3 regions of the Paenibacillus sp. FSL H3-0469 genome follow, and region 1 is predicted to be linked to each of the others. Evidence: riboswitches for the same ligand, from Rfam matches in the RefSeq annotation. Region 1 holds a riboswitch; each other region holds the start of a gene.
What was found. A riboswitch is a leader RNA that binds a small molecule or an ion and turns the genes downstream of it on or off. The one in region 1 is predicted to bind thiamine pyrophosphate.
Positions count from the first base shown of each region.

Region 2: another riboswitch for thiamine pyrophosphate. It lies ahead of thiC (phosphomethylpyrimidine synthase ThiC); the one in region 1 lies ahead of NSS83_RS30435 (thiamine phosphate synthase).
Region 3: another riboswitch for thiamine pyrophosphate. It lies ahead of NSS83_RS00770 (ABC transporter ATP-binding protein); the one in region 1 lies ahead of NSS83_RS30435 (thiamine phosphate synthase).

Region 1 is NZ_CP150302.1:7,004,123-7,008,298, forward strand. It holds gene NSS83_RS30425 (SDR family oxidoreductase) at 135-1,007, shown strand; gene NSS83_RS30430 (hypothetical protein) at 1,167-1,703, shown strand; TPP riboswitch at 1,759-1,861, shown strand; gene NSS83_RS30435 (thiamine phosphate synthase) at 1,991-2,614, shown strand; gene thiS (sulfur carrier protein ThiS) at 2,654-2,857, shown strand; gene NSS83_RS30445 (thiazole synthase) at 2,888-3,652, shown strand; gene thiH (2-iminoacetate synthase ThiH) at 3,682-4,176, shown strand, end outside.
Region 2 is NZ_CP150302.1:4,650,322-4,654,497, forward strand. It holds gene NSS83_RS20595 (tetratricopeptide repeat protein) at 1-1,103, shown strand, start outside; gene trxB (thioredoxin-disulfide reductase) at 1,152-2,105, shown strand; TPP riboswitch at 2,155-2,261, shown strand; gene thiC (phosphomethylpyrimidine synthase ThiC) at 2,414-4,114, shown strand.
Region 3 is NZ_CP150302.1:163,257-167,432, reverse strand. It holds gene NSS83_RS00780 (DHA2 family efflux MFS transporter permease subunit) at 1-782, opposite strand, end outside; gene NSS83_RS00775 (TetR/AcrR family transcriptional regulator) at 934-1,590, shown strand; TPP riboswitch at 1,657-1,759, shown strand; gene NSS83_RS00770 (ABC transporter ATP-binding protein) at 1,893-2,663, shown strand; gene NSS83_RS00765 (ABC transporter permease) at 2,644-3,420, shown strand; gene NSS83_RS00760 (ABC transporter substrate-binding protein) at 3,417-4,176, shown strand, end outside.

The DNA.
Region 1 (4,176 bases):
GGCGGCTGCCAAGTGTGGTAAGTAACATAACGTACAGCCAAGCAGGCACACTGCCTGATGCATAAACACCAGACCTTAAGCCATGCTAACATGATTAATCAACATTACTGTGGACAGCGAAAGGAGAATGGATTATGCCAGACACTAACAAACAACCTGTCAAAACCCTGCCCCCGCAGGTACAGGATCAACGCCCGGGAATTGAGAGTGAGATGAACCCGCTCCCGGAGTTTGAGACACCGGCGTATAAGGCAGCAGGCAAGCTGCTGGGCAAGGCCGCGCTCATTACCGGAGGCGACAGCGGGATCGGGCGTGCGGTTGCCGTTCATTTTGCCAAGGAGGGAGCGGATGTAGTGATCTCCTACTTGAACGAGCATGAGGATGCGGAAGAGACCAAGCGCCAGGTGGAGCAGGAGGGCAGAACATGCATTCTGATCGCCGGGGATATTGGGGACGAATGCTTCTGTCAGAGCCTGATTCGTCAAACCGTTGAAGGACTCGGCAAGCTCGACATTCTGATCAACAACGCGGCAGAGCAGCATCCGCAGGATAAGATTGAGGACATTACGGCAGAGCAGCTGGAGCGTACGTTCCGGACGAATATTTTCTCCATGTTCTATCTGACCAAGGCAGCCATGCCTCATCTTAAAAAAGGTGCTACGATCATAAACACCACCTCCATCACGGCGTATCGCGGCAGCCCGCAGCTGCTGGACTATTCGTCCACCAAGGGAGCGATTCTCAGCTTCACCCGTTCGCTGTCGATGAATCTGGCCGATAAAGGCATCCGCGTGAACGCGGTAGCGCCTGGACCGATCTGGACCCCGCTGATTCCGTCAACCTTTGACGCGAAGAAGGTCAGTGAGTTCGGCGGCACCCAGCCGATGAAGCGCCCGGGACAGCCTGAAGAGCTGGCACCGGCTTATGTATACCTGGCCTCGGACGATTCCTCCTATGTGAGCGGACAGGTGATGCATGTGAACGGCGGCGAGGTTGTCAACGGCTGATGGGTGTAGAATAAGATCTGGATGCAGATTTGTGTGCAACATATAAATTCTATTTTTAAAAAAGCCTAACCGCTTGCCGGCAGGCTTTTTTTCTGCGCTTGTAACTATTACAATATATTTCCGTCTATTTAGTTAATTGGATATGAAAAGGGGATTGGGATGCTTAGAAAAAAAGGATTCATTCTATCTGCAGCGGGGATTTTTGTTTTTCTGGTAGTGTTCATTTACTTGACTCCTTTTGCAGGGAGACTTGTGGCAAATACAAGATTGGAAGGAAAGGCAAAAAGCATTGGGGTTAGAATTACACAGGAATCACCGCCGCTACCCCTTGTTACTTCCGGGAAAACCCAAATTCCGGTTACCCAAAGCAGCTATTGCTGGGGGAAATTAGGATGTGCGGATTATATAGGAGGACAATCCATGGTACAGGGGGTTACTCCCACTGTTATAGAACCTGAGGGGGGGATCCATGTTGCTTTTACTTATAAACCGGCACCCGGCGGGTTAACCGTTCAGCAATTTGCCGATGATAAAGAAGTGCAAATTCCATTGCAGAACGGCTCTTTTAATGCTCCAAAAGAACAAGGCGTTTATTACTATGGCATATCAGCATTCTGGACAACCGAGGATGGTAAATTTTCAGAAGGGAGTTCATCTGTGGTTTTTGTAATTGAAGTAAAATCTACGAAAGAATAGCCCTAAGAGGAATAATATGCTAATATACAACAAGCAAGACGAAACAACCGCATAGAACGATCACTAGGGGTGCCGCAAGGCTGAGACGGGCGTAGTTGCCTGGACCCTTTGAACCTGATCTGGTTTATACCAGCGTAGGGAAGTGGAGAACGAATATTGCAGCGGGGGTATACGGCAAGTGCCGGTATTCCTGTTTCTATTCCAGACTGCTTCCTTTACGGGGGGCGGTCTTTTTTGTGTTGTGGAGTGGTGCAGAGTGAGCTGGAACAGACGGGAGGGGAAGGTCGTTGTACGAAATTCATGCGGTCTCGGATGGGCGGCTACCGCCTGAAGCGCTGGCTGAATGGGCCGCGGCGGTGCATTCTATGGTGGATTATATCCAGCTCCGCGAAAAATCCATGCCCGCCCGCGAACTGCTGGCGGCGGCGCAGCAGATGCTTCAGGCCGGAGTACCGCCATCGAAGCTGGTCATTAATGATAGGATCGATGTTGCCCTGGCCGCCGGGGCAGGCGGTGTACAGTTAGCCTGGCATAGCCTCCCGCCAGCCGCAGTGCGCGGCCTTGCACCGGGCCTGCGGATCGGCAGATCGGTCCACTCGCAGGAAGAGGCGGCGGAAGCTGGAAGGCAGGGAGCAGACTTCTGCCTCTACGGGCATGTGTTCCCTACGGCCTGCAAGCCCGGACAGCAGGCACGCGGACTGGAGCAGCTGGCCGAGGCTGTCCGCTGGAACCGCATACCGCTGATTGCGCTCGGAGGGATTACCCCGGGCAATGCCGGAGCGGTGCTGGCCCAAGGGGCGGCTGGCATTGCTGTCATGTCGGGGATCTGCGGAGCTCCTGACCCGGTGGCAGCAGCCCGTGCTTATAGGGAAGCGGTTCACAGGGCGGCAGAGCAGTCTTGTAACCCATGATATGGATCAAGTAAAAGGCACAGCAGGAGGTGAACAGGCATGATTGTGACCGTTAACGGGACCCGCCAGAGGGTGGAAGAGAGCTGCCGGACGCTGGCGGATCTGCTGGCCCGGCCCGAGTGGGCCGGGAAGCTGGTCATTGTCGAGCTGAACGGCGAGCTTGCCGGAAGAGAGGTTTATGGCGATACGTTACTGAATGAAGGGGACCGGATTGAGCTGGTTCATTTTGTAGGCGGAGGCTGAACACAAAGACTTATCCCAGGAGGCGTTAAGATGCAAGATCCATTGATGATTGGCGGCGTGACTCTAACCAGCAGACTATTCATTGGCACCGGAAAATACAGCCGTAACACTCTTATTCCCGAGGTCATTACGCGCTCAGGCTCACAGGTCATTACCGTTGCCCTGCGCCGGGTGGACCCGGAGAGCAGTGACAATATTGTCAGCCATATTCCATCCCATATGACTTTACTGCCTAATACCTCTGGTGCGCGCACCGCAGAAGAGGCGGTACGTATTGCCCGGCTGGCGAGATCGGCGGGGCTGGGAAACTGGGTGAAGATTGAGGTCATCAATGACCAGAAATACTTGCTGCCGGATAACATGGAGACCATCCGGGCGACCGAGATCCTTGCAGCAGAGGGCTTCGTGGTGCTTCCGTACATGAGTCCTGATCTGTCCGCTGCCCTGCGGCTGAAGGCAGCGGGGGCTGCGGCTGTGATGCCGCTAGGGGCACCGATCGGGTCCAACCGCGGGCTGCAGACCAAGGAGCTGATCCGGATTCTGATCTCCGAGACGGATCTGCCGGTGATCGTGGATGCCGGAATCGGCAGACCGTCCGAGGCGGCTGAGGCGATGGAGATGGGCGCTGCTGCGGTCCTGCTCAATACAGCGATTGCCACCGCCTCAGATCCGCTGCTGATGGCAGAAGCCTTCCGTGATGCGGTATCCGCCGGGCGCAAAGCTTATCTCGCCGGACTGGGCCCTGTGGAGGAGACGGCGGCAGCCTCTTCACCGTTGACCGGATTCTTGGCCTGACAGATGGAATAGGGAGGAGAGGAACGGTTATGAGCTTTTATGAGACGATGGCCCGGCTGGAGCAGCTTCCTTACGGGACGCTATGGAGCCGTTATACGGCAGAGGATGTGAAGCGCGCGCTTCGTGCAGAGCAGGTGGATGAAGAAGGGCTGATGGCCCTGCTGTCACCGGCAGCGGAGCCTTATCTGGAGGAGATGGCACATAAGGCGCACCGGTTGACGCGTACGCATTTCGGCCATGTGATGCAGCTGTTTACCCCGATGTATCTTGCAGATTTCTGCGTGAATCACTGCACGTATTGCAGCTTCAGTTCTATCTATGATTTTCCGCGCAAAAAACTGACGCTGGAGGAGGTCGCCCGGGAAGCAGAGACCATCGCAGCCACGGGCCTGCGCCATATTCTGATCCTGACCGGGGAATCCCGGAGAGACAGCCCGGCCGGTTATGTGAGGGACTGCGTGAATGTGCTGCGCCGCTATTTTTCCTCTGTCAGCATTGAAGTGAATCCGCTCTCGACAGCCGAA
Region 2 (4,176 bases), 2.4 Mb from region 1:
TTTACTTGGAAGAGGATGCAGACGGCGAGTTCATGACCGAATCCGAAGAACTGATGGAGCTCCTGCAATATGAGCTGAATCGGCCTGCTCCGCTGGTGCGTATCCGCAGCCGTGAGGGAGTTGTAGAGCATGACCGGGCGCGCAGTCTGCTGGAGGAGGGCAAGTTTCCTCAGGCTGTAGAGCTGCTGGAGGAGATCACTGCGAGCACTCCGGATTTTTTGGCTGCGCATAATAATCTGGCACTTGCCCATTTCTATATGGGCCGGTTTGCCAAGGCGAAGGAATGTCTGAATGAGGTGCTGAAGCAGGACCCCGGCAATCTGCACGCTCTGTGCAATATGGCCATCTTCCTGCAGTATGCAGGGGACAAGGAGCAGCTTGAGACGCTGCTGGGGATGCTTGAAGCAACGGTGCCGTTCCATCAGGAGCATGTATTCAAAATGGCTACAACCATGGGTATCCTGGGCCGGCATACCGCCGCTTACAGCCATTTCCGCCGTCTGCTGAAGGATGAGGAGGTCGCCGGAGACGCCGGCCTGTATCATTACTGTGCGGCGGCGGCAAGCAATAGCGGAAGACATGATGAGGCGCTGCGCTACTGGAGACAGGCAGCCAAGCTGGACCCTGCTTCCGCTGTCCCGGCGTTCTTCCTGTCCCAGCTCCAGCAGGTCCGGGCAGAAGGCCATCCGATGCCTACTGTCAGCTATAATTATCAGCTGCCCTTCCAGGAGCAGCTGAAGCAGTGGAAGGGCAATACAGGCAGGTTCACTGAAGAAGTGCGGAATAATCCGCTGCTGCGCGCCTCGTTCTTCTGGGCGCTGCGCTACGGCGATTCCGCTACGAAGCTCCAGGTGACCGAGGCGCTTCGCTGGATTGAGGACGAGGAGATGTCCGAGGTGCTGCGCGGAGTTCTGGAGCAGGAGCCGCTGCAGGAGGACCGCCTGCAGGAGGCAGCATTGTTCAGCCTCCAGCGGCTGATCGGGGAGAACCTGAATGAAGCCGGCAGCTCGCCGGGTGAAGAGCAGGAGCCTGTGGCTGCTCCCGGACCCAAGGGGATACTGCCCGGAACCGGCGGCTTAACGCCGTCCACTACCCGTATTTGAAGCCATTGTTGTTCTAAGACACACACCACTTGTAAGGAGGCCAATGTAATGTACAAAACGATTGTAATCGGAACAGGCCCGGCCGGGCTGACTGCCGCGATTTATCTGGCGCGTGCGAACCTGAGCCCGCTGGTAATTGAAGGCTTGCAGCCGGGAGGACAGCTGACAACGACGACAGAAGTGGAGAACTTTCCAGGCTTCCCTGAAGGGATTCTGGGTCCTGACCTGATGGACAATATGCGCAAGCAGGCGGAACGCTTCGGCGCTGAATTCAAGAACGGCTGGGTGGAGTCGGTGGACTTCTCACAGCGCCCGTTCAAGGTAACCGTGGACGGGATGGGTGTACTGGAAGCAGAGTCGGTTATTATTTCAACCGGGGCTTCTGCAAGATATCTGGGCATCCCGGGCGAGCAGGAGAATGTGGGACGCGGGGTCAGCACCTGTGCGACCTGTGACGGCTTCTTTTTCCGTAATAAAAAGATTGTCGTCGTCGGCGGCGGAGACTCCGCCATGGAGGAAGCCAGCTTCCTGACCCGCTTTGCGTCCAGCGTAACGCTGGTTCACCGCCGTCCCGAGCTGCGTGCCTCGAAGATCATGCAGGACCGGGCGCGTGATAACAGCAAGGTAACCTGGGCTTTGAACCGCACCCCGGTGGAAGTAGCGGTAGGGGAGACCGGAGTGAAGGGTCTTACGGTGCTTAATAATGAGACAGGTCTGACAGAGCTGGTAGAGGCAGACGGTGTGTTCGTAGCCATTGGACACACGCCGAACACAGCCTTCTTGGGCGGGCAGATCAATACGGATGCTAATGGCTATATCGTGGTGAACCCGGGTACTACCGAGACCAATATCCCTGGTGTATTCGCCTGCGGCGATGTGCAGGATACCCGTTACCGTCAAGCGATATCAGCAGCGGGAACCGGCTGTATGGCCGCCATGGATGCCGAGAAGTTCCTGGAAGGCACGATGGTGCACGACTGGAGCGAATCGCTGGACAAATAACGGGTTTACAAGAATTACCCGCACAGGTAAAATGTATTTAATTAGATAAGATACCCACTAGGGGAGCCTGAATAGGCTGAGACGGGAAAATTGAATTTCCGGACCCTTGAACCTGATCTGGATTATACCAGCGTAGGAAAGTGGAGTCGGACTTTTTTTGAATACAGTCTTATTTGGCTGTTCCTTTAATAAAGCCGCTCCAGGTGGAGCGGCTTTTTGATTTGTAAGAATCTATAGATTCTTCAGCTCAGTCTGCTGCGTGAAATCTTATCTGACAAGCTCATTAGAGCCAATAGGAGGAGATTAGAATGCCAGAAATAATGAAGAACGGCGAGGTGGATCTGTCCGGATTCCCCGCCAGCCGTAAAGTGTATGTGGAGGGCTCACGCACGGATATCCGGGTTCCGATGCGGGAGATCAGCCTCAGCAGAACCGAAGGCGTTGCCGGGGAAGAGGAGAATGCTCCGCTGCGTGTCTATGACACAAGCGGTATTTATACGGATGCCGCGGAGGAGACGGACATTCGGAGAGGGCTGCCGCCGCACCGTTCAAGCTGGATCGCGGAGCGTGGTGATTCGGAGGAATACACCGGAAGGGCGGTCCGGCCGGAGGATAACGGAATCCGCAGAGAAGGGGCAGCTGCGGAAGCTTGTCCAGGACTGAGCAGGAATCCCCGGCGGGCCTATGCAGGCGGTAATGTGACCCAGCTGCATTATGCAAGGCAAGGGAGCATCACACCGGAAATGGAGTATATTGCGATCCGTGAGAATACCCGGCCGGAGTTCGTAAGGGATGAGGTGGCTGCGGGCCGTGCTATTATTCCGGCCAATATCAATCACCCGGAGAGCGAGCCGATGATTATCGGCCGTAACTTCCTGGTGAAGATCAATGCGAACATCGGAAATTCTGCGGTCACTTCTTCTATAGAAGAGGAAGTGGAGAAGATGCGCTGGGCAACCCGCTGGGGGGCTGACACCATTATGGATCTCTCCACCGGCTCCAAGATCCATACCACCCGGGAGTGGATTATCCGCAATTCTCCTGTGCCGGTCGGTACAGTGCCCTTATACCAGGCGCTGGAGAAGGTGAACGGCATTGCCGAGAACTTAACCTGGGAGCTCTACCGTGACACCCTGATTGAACAGGCAGAGCAGGGGGTGGATTACTTTACTATTCATGCAGGGGTGCTGCGGCGCTATATTCCGCTCACTGCCCGGAGAATGACCGGTATCGTCTCCCGGGGCGGATCGATTATGGCGGCCTGGTGCCTGGCCCATCAGCAGGAGAACTTCCTGTACACACACTTCGAAGACATATGTGAGATTATGAAGACATATGATGTGGCCTTCTCACTGGGGGATGGCCTGCGTCCCGGCTCTATCGCCGATGCCAATGACGAAGCTCAGTTCGCCGAGCTGGAGACGCTGGGAGAACTGACGCTACTAGCCTGGAAGCACGATGTTCAGGTCATGGTCGAAGGTCCGGGGCATGTGCCGCTGCACAAGATTAAGGAGAATATGGACAAGCAGCTTGAGATTTGCCGGGAGGCTCCTTTCTATACGCTCGGGCCGCTGACTACAGATATTGCACCCGGCTATGATCACATCACTTCAGCCATCGGAGCAGCGATGATCGGGGGGCTCGGAACAGCGATGCTGTGCTATGTTACCCCAAAGGAGCATTTAGGCCTGCCTGACAAGAATGATGTGCGCGAAGGCGTCATTACCTATAAAATTGCTGCACATGCCGCAGACCTCGCCAAGGGGCATCCGGGAGCGCAGGACCGGGACAATGCGCTGTCCAAGGCGCGGTTCGAGTTCCGCTGGCGCGACCAGTTCCATCTCTCCCTGGACCCGGAAAGGGCGCTTGCGTATCATGACGAGACCCTTCCGGCGGAGGGGGCGAAGCAGGCGCATTTCTGTTCGATGTGCGGACCTAAGTTCTGCAGCATGCGGATTTCGCATGATATCCGTAATTCCCATAGGGTGGAGAAAATCACTGTAACTTAGCTGCTAATACAGCGGAATCATAATATTCTTAGGCTATCCCCCAAGCTGAGCGGCTTGCGGGG
Region 3 (4,176 bases), 930 kb from region 1:
AGCAGCGGTGTCTTGGAGCGCAGCTCTGCGATGACAAAAGCGATTAGCGCCACAGCGCCCAGCAGCAGCCCGATCAGCGTTTTCTCGGAGGTCCAGCTCTGAGCGCCTTGGCTAACTCCGTAAGTGAGCGAAGCAAAAGCCAGCGGGCCAAGAACCATACCTAGCTTATCCATGCCGGGCACGCTGTTCTTCGCCGCATTCGGCAGCTTGCGCAGTCCAATCAGCACCGCAATGATGCCAATCGGAATATTAATGAGAAAGATCCAGCGCCAGGAATGGTATTCAACCAGCCAGCCCGACAATACCGGACCAATAGCCGGTGCGAACAGGACGGGAATGCCCATAATGCCCATGACTACGCCAACCTTGCTTTTGGGAGCCAGTCTGTACACATAGGCCATCCCTACAGGGAGCACACAGCCGCCGCCCAGTCCCTGAATGACCCGGAAAACAATCAGCCATTCGGCGCTGCTTGGTGTAGCGCACAGAATCGAGCCTATCGTAAACACAATTACCGCCGTCAGGAAGACTGTCTTGGCCCCGAACCGGTCAGACAGCCAGCCTGACAACGGGATAACTGAAGCCTGGGCCAGCATATATCCGGTAACTACCCACTGCAGCGTATGCAGATCCGTCTTGAAATCCACCACCAGCCTGGACAAGGCTACGTTCATCGCCGTACTGTCCAGCACAACCATAAATACTCCGGCAATAATGGCCAGCAGCGGAACCAGAATGCTGGACAGCCGGAAATCGGCTTCCTGCTTCAAGGTCTGATCCATGTCTCTTCTCCTCCTAAAGCTGTCCGCGTTCTTCATTGACCTGCGGGCAGATTGTTCTATATAATGAGTGAACGGACAACTGTCCGTAAGTGCAATTCATAGTCTACGGACAATTGTCCGTTGTGTCAATTCTTTTCTGAAAGGGGTTCTCATGAAAAAGCCAGACACCGACGCTGCACAGCTCCAGCCGTCAGCTTCGCAAGCCATAGAATCCGCTTCGCCCATGTCCGCCGATCCTTATGTACAGCGGATTCTTGAAGCTGCCCGCCAGTTGTTCACCGAGAGCGGACTTGAGGCGGTCAGCATGTACAGCATTGCCAAGCGGGCAGGCATAGGGCAAGGCTCCCTGTACCGCCGTTTCACAGATAAGGGTGAGATCTGTTCTGCCCTGCTGAAGGGCAGCGCAGACCAATTCCTGTCCGGGCTGGAGCAGCAGGTGGCTGCCAGTGCCGGCGAAGCCCCGGCTCTCGCTCAGCTGCAGAGCAGCATTGAGCAGATTGCCGATTTCATAGAGCAATATGCCGAGTTGCTGAATATGATCAAAGCCGAGTTCACCGGCAAGAAGCAGCTGACCCAGTTTGAGCATCCTTTTTTTCAGCGGCTGGGCGTGATGATGACAGAGCTGCTGGAGCGCGCTGCGGCAGGTGGTGAGATTATTGACATTGATCCGGCCTTTGCGGCCACGGCCTTAATCTCTATCCTCAGTCCCGATCTGTACCTGTATGAGCAGAAGCGGCACCACTCCTCCAAGCTGGACATCTCCAGGGGCATCGTCACTTTGTTCGTGACCGGTCTGGCGAAGCGCTGACCGCCTGCCCTTTACAAGAGGGAAATTTGTGGTATATTAAGTAGCAATTACGAATTCAATAGCAACATTATTCACTAGGGGAGTCGGCCGACTGAGACGGAGCTTAAGCTCCGGACCCTTTGAACCTGATCTGGATCATACCAGCGGAGGGAAGTGGAGCAGAATGTATCAGTGGTTCCCGTCACAGGGCCGCAGCTGACTGTACCTTCCGCCCCATTCATTGCCTCCGGGAATGAATGGGGCTTTTTTTGTGCTCCGCACAGTATCTATACCAATTTCAAGGAGGCTTCGTACATAGTCTTATGATCAATATTAGCAATCTGTCCTATGCCTTCGGGACCGGTTCGTCCCGGACCCCCGTCTTCTCAGAGCTGTCCATGAATGTGCAGCGCGGCGAATTCATCTCTGTCGTAGGCGGAAGCGGATGCGGCAAAAGCACCTTGTTCAAAATCATCGCCGGTCTGCTGGAGCCGGGCAGCGGCAGGATTATGCTGAACGGAGCCGAGTCCTCTGCAGCTGCGAAGAGGCTGGGCAGTGTGGCCTACATGCCCCAGCAGGATCTTCTTCTGCCCTGGCGCACCGTACTGGACAATTGTCTGCTGCCCTGGGAGCTCAAGCGCAGCCGGCCCAAAGCAGCCGCTATTGCCGAGATCCGCACCCTGCTGCGCCGCTTCGGCCTTGACGGGACCGAAGCGGCTTATCCGCAGGAGCTGTCGGGCGGAATGCGGCAGCGCGTGGCGGTCCTCCGCACCGTGGCGGCCGGAAACGACCTGCTGCTGCTCGATGAGCCGTTCGGGGCGCTCGATGCCATTACGAAGCGCTCGCTGCAGCGTTGGCTGCTGGAGTTATGGGCGGAGCTGGACAAAACGGTGCTGTTCATCACCCATGACCTGGAAGAGGCGCTCTTGCTCAGTGACAGAATCTATCTAATGACCGGCAGAGAGGGCAGCGGGATGCAGGAATTCTCAGCCGGTCTCCCCCGTCCGCGTCATCACAGTCTGAACTATGAACCGCAGTTCGCCGCCCTGCGCCAGGAATTGGAGCTGAAGCTATATGAGAACCGCCGCTCCTAGAAGATTGCTCCAGCATTACGGTCCGGCGGCCCTGCTCGCCCTGCTGGCGCTTGCGGTCTGGGAGTCAGTAGCCCGGCTGGGCCTGATTCCTCCCTTCATTCTTCCGGCTCCGTCTGCGATCTGCATGGCTTTGCTGGAGGAACGCCGCTTGTTATTCGGGGTGCATCTGCCTGCTACTCTGCTGGAGGTACTCACAGGCTTCGCATTGTCAGTGATCTGCGGCAGCCTGCTGGGGATCGCCATGCACCTGTTCAGTCCGCTGGCCAAGGCACTGTATCCGCTGCTGATCATCAGCCAGACGGTTCCGCTGATCGCCCTCTCGCCCCTGTTCATCATGTGGTTCGGCTATACCTTGTGGAGCAAGGTCGCCGTTGTCTTCCTGACTGCTTTCTTCCCGGTGGTCATCGGCACCTATGACGGATTGTCCAAGAACACGGACGCTTACCGGGAGCTCCTGCTTACCTACGGCGCGAGCCGCTGGCAGATTCTCGGGAAGGTGGGCGTTCCGCTGGCTTTGCCCTCTTTTTTCTCCGGACTGAAGCTGTCTGCTGTGTACTGTGTGATTGGTGCAACGATCGGGGAATGGCTTGGGGGCAGCCGGGGGCTGGGCTATTTCAGCCGCAGAATGGCCGGGAATCTGCAGAGCGCCAAGATGTTCGCCGCTGTTGTCTTATTATCTCTACTCGGTATCCTGCTGTTTCTGGCAGTCGCCGCACTGGAGAAGATTATTCTGAAGAAAAGAGGACGTTATTCATGATTACTATCCGCTATGCCCGTTATCTGCACCATGCAATTTCAAGGCCAGCCATGCTGCTGTCCGCTCTGCTCCTCTGTATGCTGCCTGTCCTGGCAGGCTGCGCCAATACGAACAATCCGGCGGCCTCCGGCTCCCCGGCTGGTACTGGAGCTGAAGAAGCAGCCCATAAGCTAACGATTATGCTCGACTGGTATCCCAATGCGGTTCACTCTTTTTTGTATGCGGCAGAGGCTGAAGGTTATTTCGCTGAGAAAGGTCTGGAGGTTGAGATTCAGATGCCGGCCGATACCAATGATGCGCTGAAGCTGGTTGCTGCGGGTAAGGTGGATCTGGCACTCAGCTATCAGCCGCAGGTGTTGATGGCACGGGGGGAGCAGATTCCGGTCAAGTCGATTGCCGCGCTGGTGCGCCACCCGCTGAATCATCTCATGGTAGCCGCTGACAGCGGCATTACCCGCCCGGGAGAGCTGTCAGGCAAGCTGGCCGGATATTCCTCCGTTCCGTTATATGAAGCGATGCTGAATACGATGGTGAAAAGCGACGGCGGGGACCCTTCCTCCCTCAAGCTGGTGGATGTCGGTTTTGAGCTGATTCCTGCCCTCTCCACCGGACGGGTGGATGGAATTATGGGCGGGTTCATCAACCATGAGCAGCTGATTCTGGAGCAGCAAGGCCATCCGGTCCGCTCCTTCAATCCCGTGGATTACGGGGTCCCGGATTATTATGAGCTGGTGCTGGCCGCCAGTGAGCAGGGAC